2 regions of the Furfurilactobacillus sp. W61-4 genome follow, and region 2 is predicted to be linked to the other one. Evidence: predicted binding sites of a transcription regulator. Region 2 holds the regulator's gene; the other holds the start of a gene.
What was found. Region 2 encodes LexA, which represses DNA repair genes until DNA is damaged. Its sites were predicted from a motif close to CNAACANNTGTTNG; they were not measured.
Positions count from the first base shown of each region.

Region 1: the regulator LexA is predicted to act here: its motif matches at 3,040-3,053, upstream of uvrB (excinuclease ABC subunit UvrB).

Region 1 is NZ_BAAJNZ010000004.1:237,958-242,957, forward strand. It holds gene uvrA (excinuclease ABC subunit UvrA) at 1-893, opposite strand, end outside; gene uvrB (excinuclease ABC subunit UvrB) at 937-2,937, opposite strand; gene AC27FN_RS06855 (phospho-sugar mutase) at 3,155-4,882, opposite strand.
Region 2 is NZ_BAAJNZ010000001.1:184,372-189,371, reverse strand. It holds gene AC27FN_RS00980 (ABC transporter ATP-binding protein) at 1-1,694, opposite strand, end outside; gene AC27FN_RS00975 (YneF family protein) at 1,821-2,045, opposite strand; gene AC27FN_RS00970 (DUF896 domain-containing protein) at 2,140-2,379, opposite strand; gene lexA (transcriptional repressor LexA) at 2,629-3,258, shown strand; gene AC27FN_RS00960 (nucleoside 2-deoxyribosyltransferase) at 3,348-3,788, opposite strand; gene AC27FN_RS00955 (hypothetical protein) at 4,076-4,729, shown strand.

The sequences.
Region 1 (5,000 bases), on a different contig from region 2:
TCTGGGACAACTAAGTCCTCATCAACCTCAAGTTTCACCCCTAGCCCTTCACAATCAGGGCATGCGCCAACTGGAGCGTTAAATGAAAACAACCGTGGCTCTAATTCACCAACCGTGAAACCACAGACAGGACAAGAATAGTGTTCAGAAAATTGCAGCGGTTGACCATCAATGATGTCGGCCGTCGCATAGCCATCGCTTAGTCGCAAGGCCGCTTCGAATGAATCAAATAACCGACTGCGACTGTCACTATCAGGATGAACAATCACCCGATCGATCACAATATTGATATTGTGATACTTATTTTTATCTAACTCTGGTACCTCGTCAACGTCATAGGTTTCACCATCTACTTGAACACGAACAAAACCCTCACGTTTAATTTTTTCAAAGATTTTAGCGTGTTGCCCCTTTTTACGTCGTACCACCGGCGACAAAATTTGAAGCCGGGTTCGTTCAGGCAACGCCAACACTTGATCAACCATCTGTTCAACCGATTGACTAGTAATAATCGTCCCATCATTTGGACATACTGGTGTCCCAACTCGAGCCCATAACAAACGTAAATAATCGTTGATTTCGGTGACTGTACCAACCGTTGAGCGAGGGTTCTTACTCGTTGTTTTTTGGTCAATCGAAATTGCCGGACTCAATCCATCGATCGAATCAACATCAGGCTTGTCCATTTGACCTAAAAATTGCCGCGCATATGCAGATAAACTTTCAACGTACCGTCGTTGACCTTCCGCATATAACGTATCAAACGCTAATGAGCTCTTTCCCGATCCAGATAACCCGGTGATTACCACTAATTTGTCACGAGGAATAGTCACGTCAATATTTTTTAAGTTATGAGCTCGCGCTCCGTGAATCACAATTTTGTCATTTGCCATGTATTCGTGTCCTGCCTCGTTAAAAATTCGCTGTTGCTTACCACTATTGTTTAGCTTTCAGTTCCATGATGGTATCACGCAATGTCGCTGCTTCTTCAAAATCAAGCTTCTTAGCGGCTTCTTGCATCTGTTTATTTAACCCTGCCAACATTGCATTTTGATCAGCCTTACTCATGTTGTCAAAATCGTCTTCACTGAGTGAACTTTCCTTTTGCCCATCTCCACTTGGCGTAACAACTGTAATGTTATCACGGATGGCTTTCACAATCGTCGTTGGCGTGATGTGGTGTTCTTCGTTATAACGCTCTTGAATCGTTCGCCGCCGTTTGGTCTCGTCAATAGCCGCTTGCATCGATCCGGTAATCGAATCAGCATACATAATGACGCTACCATGAGCATTCCGGGCCGCCCGGCCAATTGTTTGGATCAACGACCGTTCATTGCGAAGAAAGCCTTCCTTGTCCGCGTCTAAGATTGCAACCAGCGAGACTTCAGGCACATCAATCCCTTCTCGCAACAAGTTGATCCCAACGAGCACATCAAATTTACCTAATCGCAAATCGCGAATAATCTGTGTCCGTTCAAGGGTTTTTACATCACTGTGAAGGTATCGTACCCGAATGCCGAGGTCTTTTAGATAATCGGTCAAATCTTCGGCCATTTTCTTGGTCATCGTGGTCACAAACGTCCGCTCATGTTGTTCGATCCGTTTGTTAATTTCGCCGACTAAATCGTCAATTTGACCCATAATCGGCCGAACTTCAATCGTTGGATCCAGCAACCCAGTTGGTCGAATAATTTGTTGAACAACTGTATCTGTTTGTTCATGTTCATAATCCCCTGGGGTGGCAGACATGTAGACAACTTGATTCACGTGTTGTTCAAATTCATCAATTTTAAGGGGTCGGTTATCCAAGGCGCTAGGCAGACGAAAACCATAATCGACTAACATTTGTTTCCGCGAGCGATCACCTTTATACATACCGCGCACTTGGGGCATGGTTACATGACTTTCATCAACGACTAATAAAAAGTCTTTCGGGAAGAAATCCAATAACGTAAAGGGCGGTTCGCCTGGTTGACGGCCATCCATATGCCGCGAATAGTTTTCGATCCCGCTGGTGTACCCCATTTCACGCATCATTTCCATATCATAGGTGGTCCGTTGTTCGAGACGCTGTGCCTCCAATAATTTGCCCTGGTCTTTAAGAACCTTTAACCGATCATCCAGTTCATGACCAATCGTCTCAATTGCATGATCCATAATGGCATCATTGGTCATGAAGTGAGTTGCGGGAAAAATCGTGACGTGATCCCGATCGCCCACTACTTCACCGGTCAAAGCGTCAACTTCGCGCATCCGATCAATTTCATCGCCGAAGAATTCAATCCGCAAAGCCCGTTGATCTTCTGACGCTGGGAATACTTCGACCACATCTCCATGCACCCGAAACCGACCACGTTGAAAGTCAATATCGTTACGTTCAAACTGAATATCCACCAATTTGCGCATAAAATCGTTACGTTCAATGGTCTGACCCACACGTAATGAAATGACATGATCCTTATACTGATGAGGGTCCCCTAAACCAAAGATCGAGGACACCGAGGCGACGACGATCGTATCGTTTCTTTCTAAGAGTGAACTAGTTGCCGCATTTCGTAATTTGTCGATTTCATCATTAATCGATGAATCCTTTTCAATGTACGTATCAGAGGACGGCACATAAGCTTCAGGCTGATAATAGTCATAATAGGAAACAAAATATTCCACTGCGTTGTTGGGGAAAAACTCCTTGAATTCGCCATAGAGTTGACCAGCCAACGTCTTATTATGCGACAAAACCAAGGTTGGCTTGTTCACATTAGCAATCACGTTGCTAATCGTAAATGTTTTCCCAGTTCCCGTCGCACCCAGTAAAATCTGAGCCTTTTTCCCTGATTCAATCCCGTCAGTCAATTGTTCAATCGCTTGTGGCTGATCACCTGTCGGCTGATATTTTGAAACAAGATCAAACTTTCGATCGGCTTGTCGTTCAATCATGGCTGTTCATCCCCCTTGCGTGAGTGGTTGTATTTCTTCTGCTTAATTGATAATTCACAATTAAGTTGTTCATGTTAACATAGCGAAACTATTCTAGCATACCGAACATACTTTCGCACGTGATCCGGATCTCAAATCAACGAAATTTTCATTCCATTGCTAAAAATAGCTTTGCGCCAGTCTTTCAACGACGCAAAGCTATTTTTAAATGATCGGCTTAATCGGCAACAAACGCATTAATTGCATCGACAAACTGTTGCAGCTTCTGATTAGCCGCTGATAATGTGGCGCCATTCGTACCAATATAGAACTTAATTTTAGGTTCCGTACCAGAAGGGCGAACAGCAATCCACGTGCCATCAACTAACCAATATTTCAAAACCTCAGCTTTGGGTAACGTCAACGCTTCAGTATGACCATCGGCATAGGTCTTGATTCCACTAGCAATATCGTCCGTCTCAGCAATGTCAATCCCCGCAAAGTGCTTAGGCGCTTGCGTGCGGAATTTATTGATAATTGCTTCGATCTTTTGTGGACCAGTAACGCCTTCAAAGGTTTGCTGCAACGTCTGCTCACGGAAATAACCATATTCGGCATAGAGCGCCTCTAAACCATCATAGAGGGTCTGTCCTTGTTGACGATAATAGGCAGCAATTTCAGCGAGTAACGTTAAGGCCTGAATGGCATCCTTGTCGCGAACGAATGGCTTAATTAAGTAACCATAGCTCTCTTCGAAGCCAAACATAAACGTGTGATCACCGGTATCTTCAAAGTGTTGAATTTGTTCGGCAATAAATTTAAAACCAGTCAATACGTTGATCGTATCGATGTTATAGCTAGCCGCGATTTTCGTGGCAAATTCAGTTGAAACGATCGATTTTACCGCCACTCCGTTAGCTGGTAGCGTATCAGCCTGTTGATTGGCCGCCAAAATGTAATGCAACATTAATGCAGCGATTTGATTACCGGTTAATAGTTGATAGTCGCCATTCGGTTGACGAACGGCGGTCCCCAACCGGTCAGCATCAGGATCGGTCGCAATTAGAATATCAGCCTGATGTTCCTTACCTAATTTGATGGCCTCATCAAAGGCTTCAGGAAATTCAGGATTAGGAAAATCAACTGTCGGAAAATCGCCATCTGGCTCTGCTTGACTTGGGACCGTGATAAAGTTTTGGAAACCAGCATTACGCAAAGCACGTTCCCCAGGCATTCGGCCAGTTCCATGGAGCGGCGTAAAGACAAACATCATATCTTTACCCTCTTCACGGGCCAAGTCGTGATTAATCGTGACCGTGGCAACATTATCCAAATAGGCCTGATCAACATCTTCACCAATCACTGTTTCTAAGCCAGCCGCGACTAGGTCGGTCTCATCAGCGGTCGCAATTTCAAATAAATCGGTCACCTGACGAATGTACCGGGTAATTAAGTCCGAATCCTTAGGTGGCATTTGCGCGCCATCTTCGCCGTAAATCTTGTAACCATTAAATTGCTTGGGATTGTGGCTAGCCGTAATCATAATGCCGGCAAACGTATGTAGATGTCGAACCGTAAAAGATAATTCGGGTGTCGGGCGCAAGCCTTCAAAGATGTAGGTTTTAATGCCATGCTGGCCTAAAACGCGTGCCGCTTCATGAGCAAATTCTGTGGAGTGATGCCGAGAATCGAAACTAATCGCCACCCCGCGCTTCTTGACCTCTTCACCCAAGGTATCCATGTAAGTGGCTAACCCTTCTGTTGCTTGCCGTACCGTGTAGATGTTCATCCGATTAATACCAGGTCCCATCACGCCACGCATGCCGGCCGTACCAAAACTCATTGGTTGGTAAAAGGCGTCTTCTAATTCCTCATCGTTGCCTGCTAAAGCAGTTAATTCTGTTTTTAAATGAGCTTCCAGATCGGTCTGAGCTGTCCAAGTCTGATAAGTTTCTTTCCAGTCCACAATCGCATCTCCATTCATGATGTTGTTTTCGTATGCGTTTTCAGTATACCGCATTAAGTCCTTCGCGCGAAACAAGCCAAACAATTCTATGCTAATCTGAGCTTTCAGTGATAAATGA
Region 2 (5,000 bases):
TACCACCCGTCATCGGCCATTAATGTGGTGTGATTTCCGCGTTCAATAATTTTCCCATCATCGACGACGATAATTTCATCCGCGTTAATTACCGAACTCAAGCGGTGCGCAGCAATGATTGTCGTTTTATCAGCCCGTTTCTCACCTAGACGCATTAAGATTTGTGCCTCTGTTTTAGCATCCACCGCCGACAATGCATCGTCCAAAATTAGCAACTCCGGGTTAATCACTAACGCCCGCGCGATGGCTAATCGCTGTTTTTGCCCACCAGATAGTGAAACACCTTCTTCACCGACCTGCGTTTGATAACCATCGGGCATGCCGATAACATCTTCATCAAACGCAGCAGTGTAGGCGGCGGCCCTGACCTCGTCGTCACTAATATCCGGATTAGCAAACGCGATATTTTCCCGAATCGACGTGGAGAACAGAAAATTATCTTGTGGCACATAGCCTAAGGCATGAATGTATGCATCCAATGTATAATTGCGAATATCGTGCCCACCAAAGTCAATATGGCCGTCATAATGATCAAATTGGCGCAAGAGAAGTTTTAATATCGATGTTTTCCAGGCACCCACTCGACCAACGATTCCTAGCGTGTGACCAGCCGACAATCGAAATCCAATATTTTGCAGACGCAAAGCCTCATCATTAGGATAACTAAACGCCTTAATCTGAACCTCCAGATCACCGTGAGCTGGCTGCGAAATACCGTGAGGGTTCTCGACGATTTCTGAACGTTCATGTAACAGGAAATTAACCCGATCGTAAGAGGCGTTGCCGCGCTCCATTGTGTTAAATAGTTGTCCAATCGCAAACATTGGCCATACCAGCATGCCTACATAAGCAATAAAAGTCACTAGTTGACCAACCGTGATCACTTGCGTCGTCACATAGCGACCGCCAAGAATAATTGTTGCGACATATGACAGACCAATAATCACGGTGATTAACGGATCGAATAGTGCATCTAACAAGTTAGTTCGCCGATTGATGGCAATCGTCTTAGTAACTTGTTGCTCAAAGTCAGCTTCATCTTCATGCTCCTGACCAAGCGTCTTGATCACTTTAATGCCTTCAATACTCTCCTGCGCTTTGTTGTTCAAATTCGAGAAGGCAGCCTGTGATTCGCCAAAAGCTAGATGAATCTTTGTTCCTAAGTAACGGGCGACCAATGCAATTAGCGGTAACGGCAAAACTGCAATGATCGTTAACCGCCAGTTGACTAGCGCCATCATGGCAATCAGCGTCGTCCCTCCGGTAATGATCGAATCGGCAAATTGTAAAATCCCCCCACCGGCAACCCGTTGGATAGCGGACAAATCATTGGTTGCATGCGCCATTAGATCACCGGTTCGGTATCGCTGATAAAAAGCAGTATCCATCACCATAAAGTGAGCATATAAGCGTTCCCGCAAGGTTTTTTCTAACTTGGCGGCGCCACCCCAAATCGATATTCGCCACAAATATCTCGCTGCATATGCTGCTATTGCAATAACTGTCATTAAGAGAAGATCACGGATGAGTCGTCCACTCGTCAAATGCTGCCGATTCATTAAATCAACTAAATCCCCGATAATTCGTGGCGGGATAATCCCTAGCACAGCCGTCATCAATAGACCGAACACACCCCAAAAATAGAGGCGTCGTTCTTGCTTAAAATACCACGCTAATTTTCTAAAAATTGACAAAGTGATCCCTACTTTCTTAACGACCAAGGTGAAATCAGTCTGGGCTAGGCGCAGACAGCGGGCTTGTGTAACTAGACAAAAAAACGGACAGAAATTAATCCGCCCGTTTAATCAATTACATTAACATTAGCTCTTACGTGATTGTGCCTGCATTGTTGCTAGCATCTGCTTCAGCTTCTTTTCAGAAGGCTTTTGCCCCATTTGTAGCATCATGCTGCGTAACATGTCTTCAGTAATCGGAGGATTGTTCTTCAGGTAGTTTTGCATATAACGGCGTGCAAAGAAAAAGCCGCCAATTACACCGGCGATCGCGGCAATAATCACGATCAAAATCCATAACCCAGTCGACATCAAGATACCCCCCTTTACAATAATGATTTACATCAAACTATATTACACAAGTAAGGACCGCTTGAAAACCCTTTACCTATAAAAAGATCCTAAATTAATCATCACGCAGTCCTTTATCTCGCTGAACTTTTTTAACCTTTTCTGGGGTCACCTCATTACCGTCATCGTCAAACACCTGTAACATTTCAACCTGTGACTTAAACGCTTTTCTGAAGTTGGCAAGAAATTCTTGCCGCAATTTCTTTTGTTCGGCTTTTTCAGCTTCAGATAATCCGTCACTTTTCTCTTTGTGAGCCAATTCATTTATCCGTGCGCGCAGTTTTTCTGCATCCATTGCTGGTCTCCTTTACTGGCGGATCGGAACATCCACCATCAATATTTAAATTTTATTATACGCTTGGTTTCCGCATTTCCCAAAAGATTCATCGCTGACCGAACATTTGTTTGACCCAACGTTTTTCATGTGCTAAATTTGATGTATCAGCAAGTGTTGAGAAGGTCAAACTTCCTACCCACCTTGGGTTTAATCAGCAACATCATGCTAGAACTTAATGTTCGTAAAAAATCCAATGAGGTATCAGAAATGTCAAAGAATGCAGAAAGTAAACAGATGGCGGTCCTTCGTTTCATCTACGACCGGGTCAGCGAGAAAGGTTATCCGCCGACTGTCCGTGAGATTGGCGAGGCTGTTGACCTATCCTCAACTTCGACGGTGCATGGTCATATTGACCGCTTACAAAAAAAAGGTCTGCTCGTCAAAGACCCAACTAAACCCAGAGCCATTGAACTAACCGATGACGGTTTAAGCGCATTAGGTGTCTCAACAACGCCTAATGAAATCCCCTTACTCGGTGTGGTCGCCGCTGGTGAACCAATTTTAGCAGTTCAAGAAGCGACGGACTTCTTCCCGATCCCGCCAGAATTATCTGACTACGATGGCGACCTTTTCATGTTAACGATTCGTGGAGATAGTATGATCAACATGGGCATTTTGACTGGCGATCGCGTGATCGTTCGTCGCCAGCAAAATGCGGATAATGGTGATATTGTCATTGCCATGACGGACGAAAACGAAGCCACTTGTAAACGTTTCTTCAAGGAATCGGATCATTACCGCTTGCAACCCGAAAATGACGAAATGGCGCCAATTATTCTAAACAATGTGACCATTTTAGGTAAAGTTGTTGGTTTATACCGAGATGCCATTTACTAGTCCGCTCCATTTATAAACAGAGCTAAACAAAAAATCCTTCCATTTAGTGGAGGGATTTTTGTTTACTCATCATTAAAAACATCGCTTAGTTATTGGATATCACCGGTGTAGGTCGTGTGTGGCAGATCATTAAAATCCAGGGTCTTAATGGTCAGCGCATCGGTGACGTAAGTTGTTGCACCTTGAATCAACATCAAATTGACTAATCCCGACTTTTCATGTAACAACACAACGGGCTTCCCTTGAGCCACTGCATAGCCGATTTCAAATGCTGTCCCACTATCAACCGAATCATCAATAAAATCTGCCACCGCGACAATCGCATCTGCAGCATTTAAGTGGTCTAAATCATGTTGATACGCCGTTGTTTGCCATGCCTCACTGCCAAATGTTAAATCTGGAAATTGTGATAAGCGTGGACTAAAGACGTCCCCAACGGTTTTATTATCCGCAAGCGCTTGTTCAACCCGCTTAACCCGATCGATTTGTGCTTCATCAAAAAATGGACTAGCTAAATAAATTGAATTCAATGTGTTGCCTCCTCAAATTAGTATCGCCATTATATCAAAAGACGAACATCTGTGTAAACTAAAACTCAATTGTTTTTAGTTTACCCTCATTTAAAAATAATTTGCACTGGTTAAACTAATTATCGTTCTAATTCAAGAACATTATGATTAACAACCGCTTCTTTTAAAAAACAATGATTTGGTTACCTAACCAGACACACTAATCCTAATTGTAAAAAGTTCACTTTTTACTTAAGAGTTAACATGGTAAAATAGCTTCAGCAAAAGTTACGGAAAGAGGATTTGGCATGATCTATTTAACAGTTTTTGGCGGCATTGCCCTAATTTTGGCGATTTTTTATTTACTCAATTCTATCCAGAGTTATCACACTTGGCGATTTGCCACTCTTTTAGTGGTTATTTTTGCCCTTGCCACCGGCTATGGTGCAATTCATTTACCGGCTCAACATCGCCAGGCACAACAACAGGCCAAGAAAGCAGCCGTTTCCCAGAAAAAAAACAGTTCGCAAACAAAGGCCGCTCAGCAATCCTCATTAACTAAGGCCGCCTCAACATTTAACCCTACTGGAACCGTCATTAACGGCGAAACGGAATCACAAAAGAGTGCGGCCCGTGCTAACGCTGAACAGCAGATGACCAAGCAACTTGGCACGGCTTTCGCCAATTTTGGGAAAGTAACTTTTGCGGCTGATAGTAAAACATATACCATCACGCCAACTAATGCTGATACGGTTAAGGCGTTAGAAGCACTTGAGGCGACGCCAAGCCAAGCTGAACAAGCACAATGGCCAACATTAACAGAAAATTTCAGAAAATCGTCAGCCAACGTCAGCAAATCACTTCAGGCCGATTACACGATTAACTTAGTTAGTCCGGACCAAGATGGTAAAGTTCTTTACAGCGCCAAAAATGGACAAACGGTCACTGATTTCACAAAATAAAAACGGCTAGTGTCAACTTCATCGCGTCAAAAAAGTGAGCTAATTCCTTACCAAACAGGAATTAGCTCACTTTTCTTCTTTGCTTAGCAACCGCTTAGCAGCGGCCTAAATTAAGGAGAGTACAGGAATTGAACCTGCGCGCCCGCTCAACACGGGTTCGACGGATTTCGAGTTGTAACCTGACGGTTTGAATGTCGCTGGATTATTGATTTAACAGCATTATTGGTGCGATTGAAACGGTTGAAATTGGCTGAACTTAGATGAAATGGTA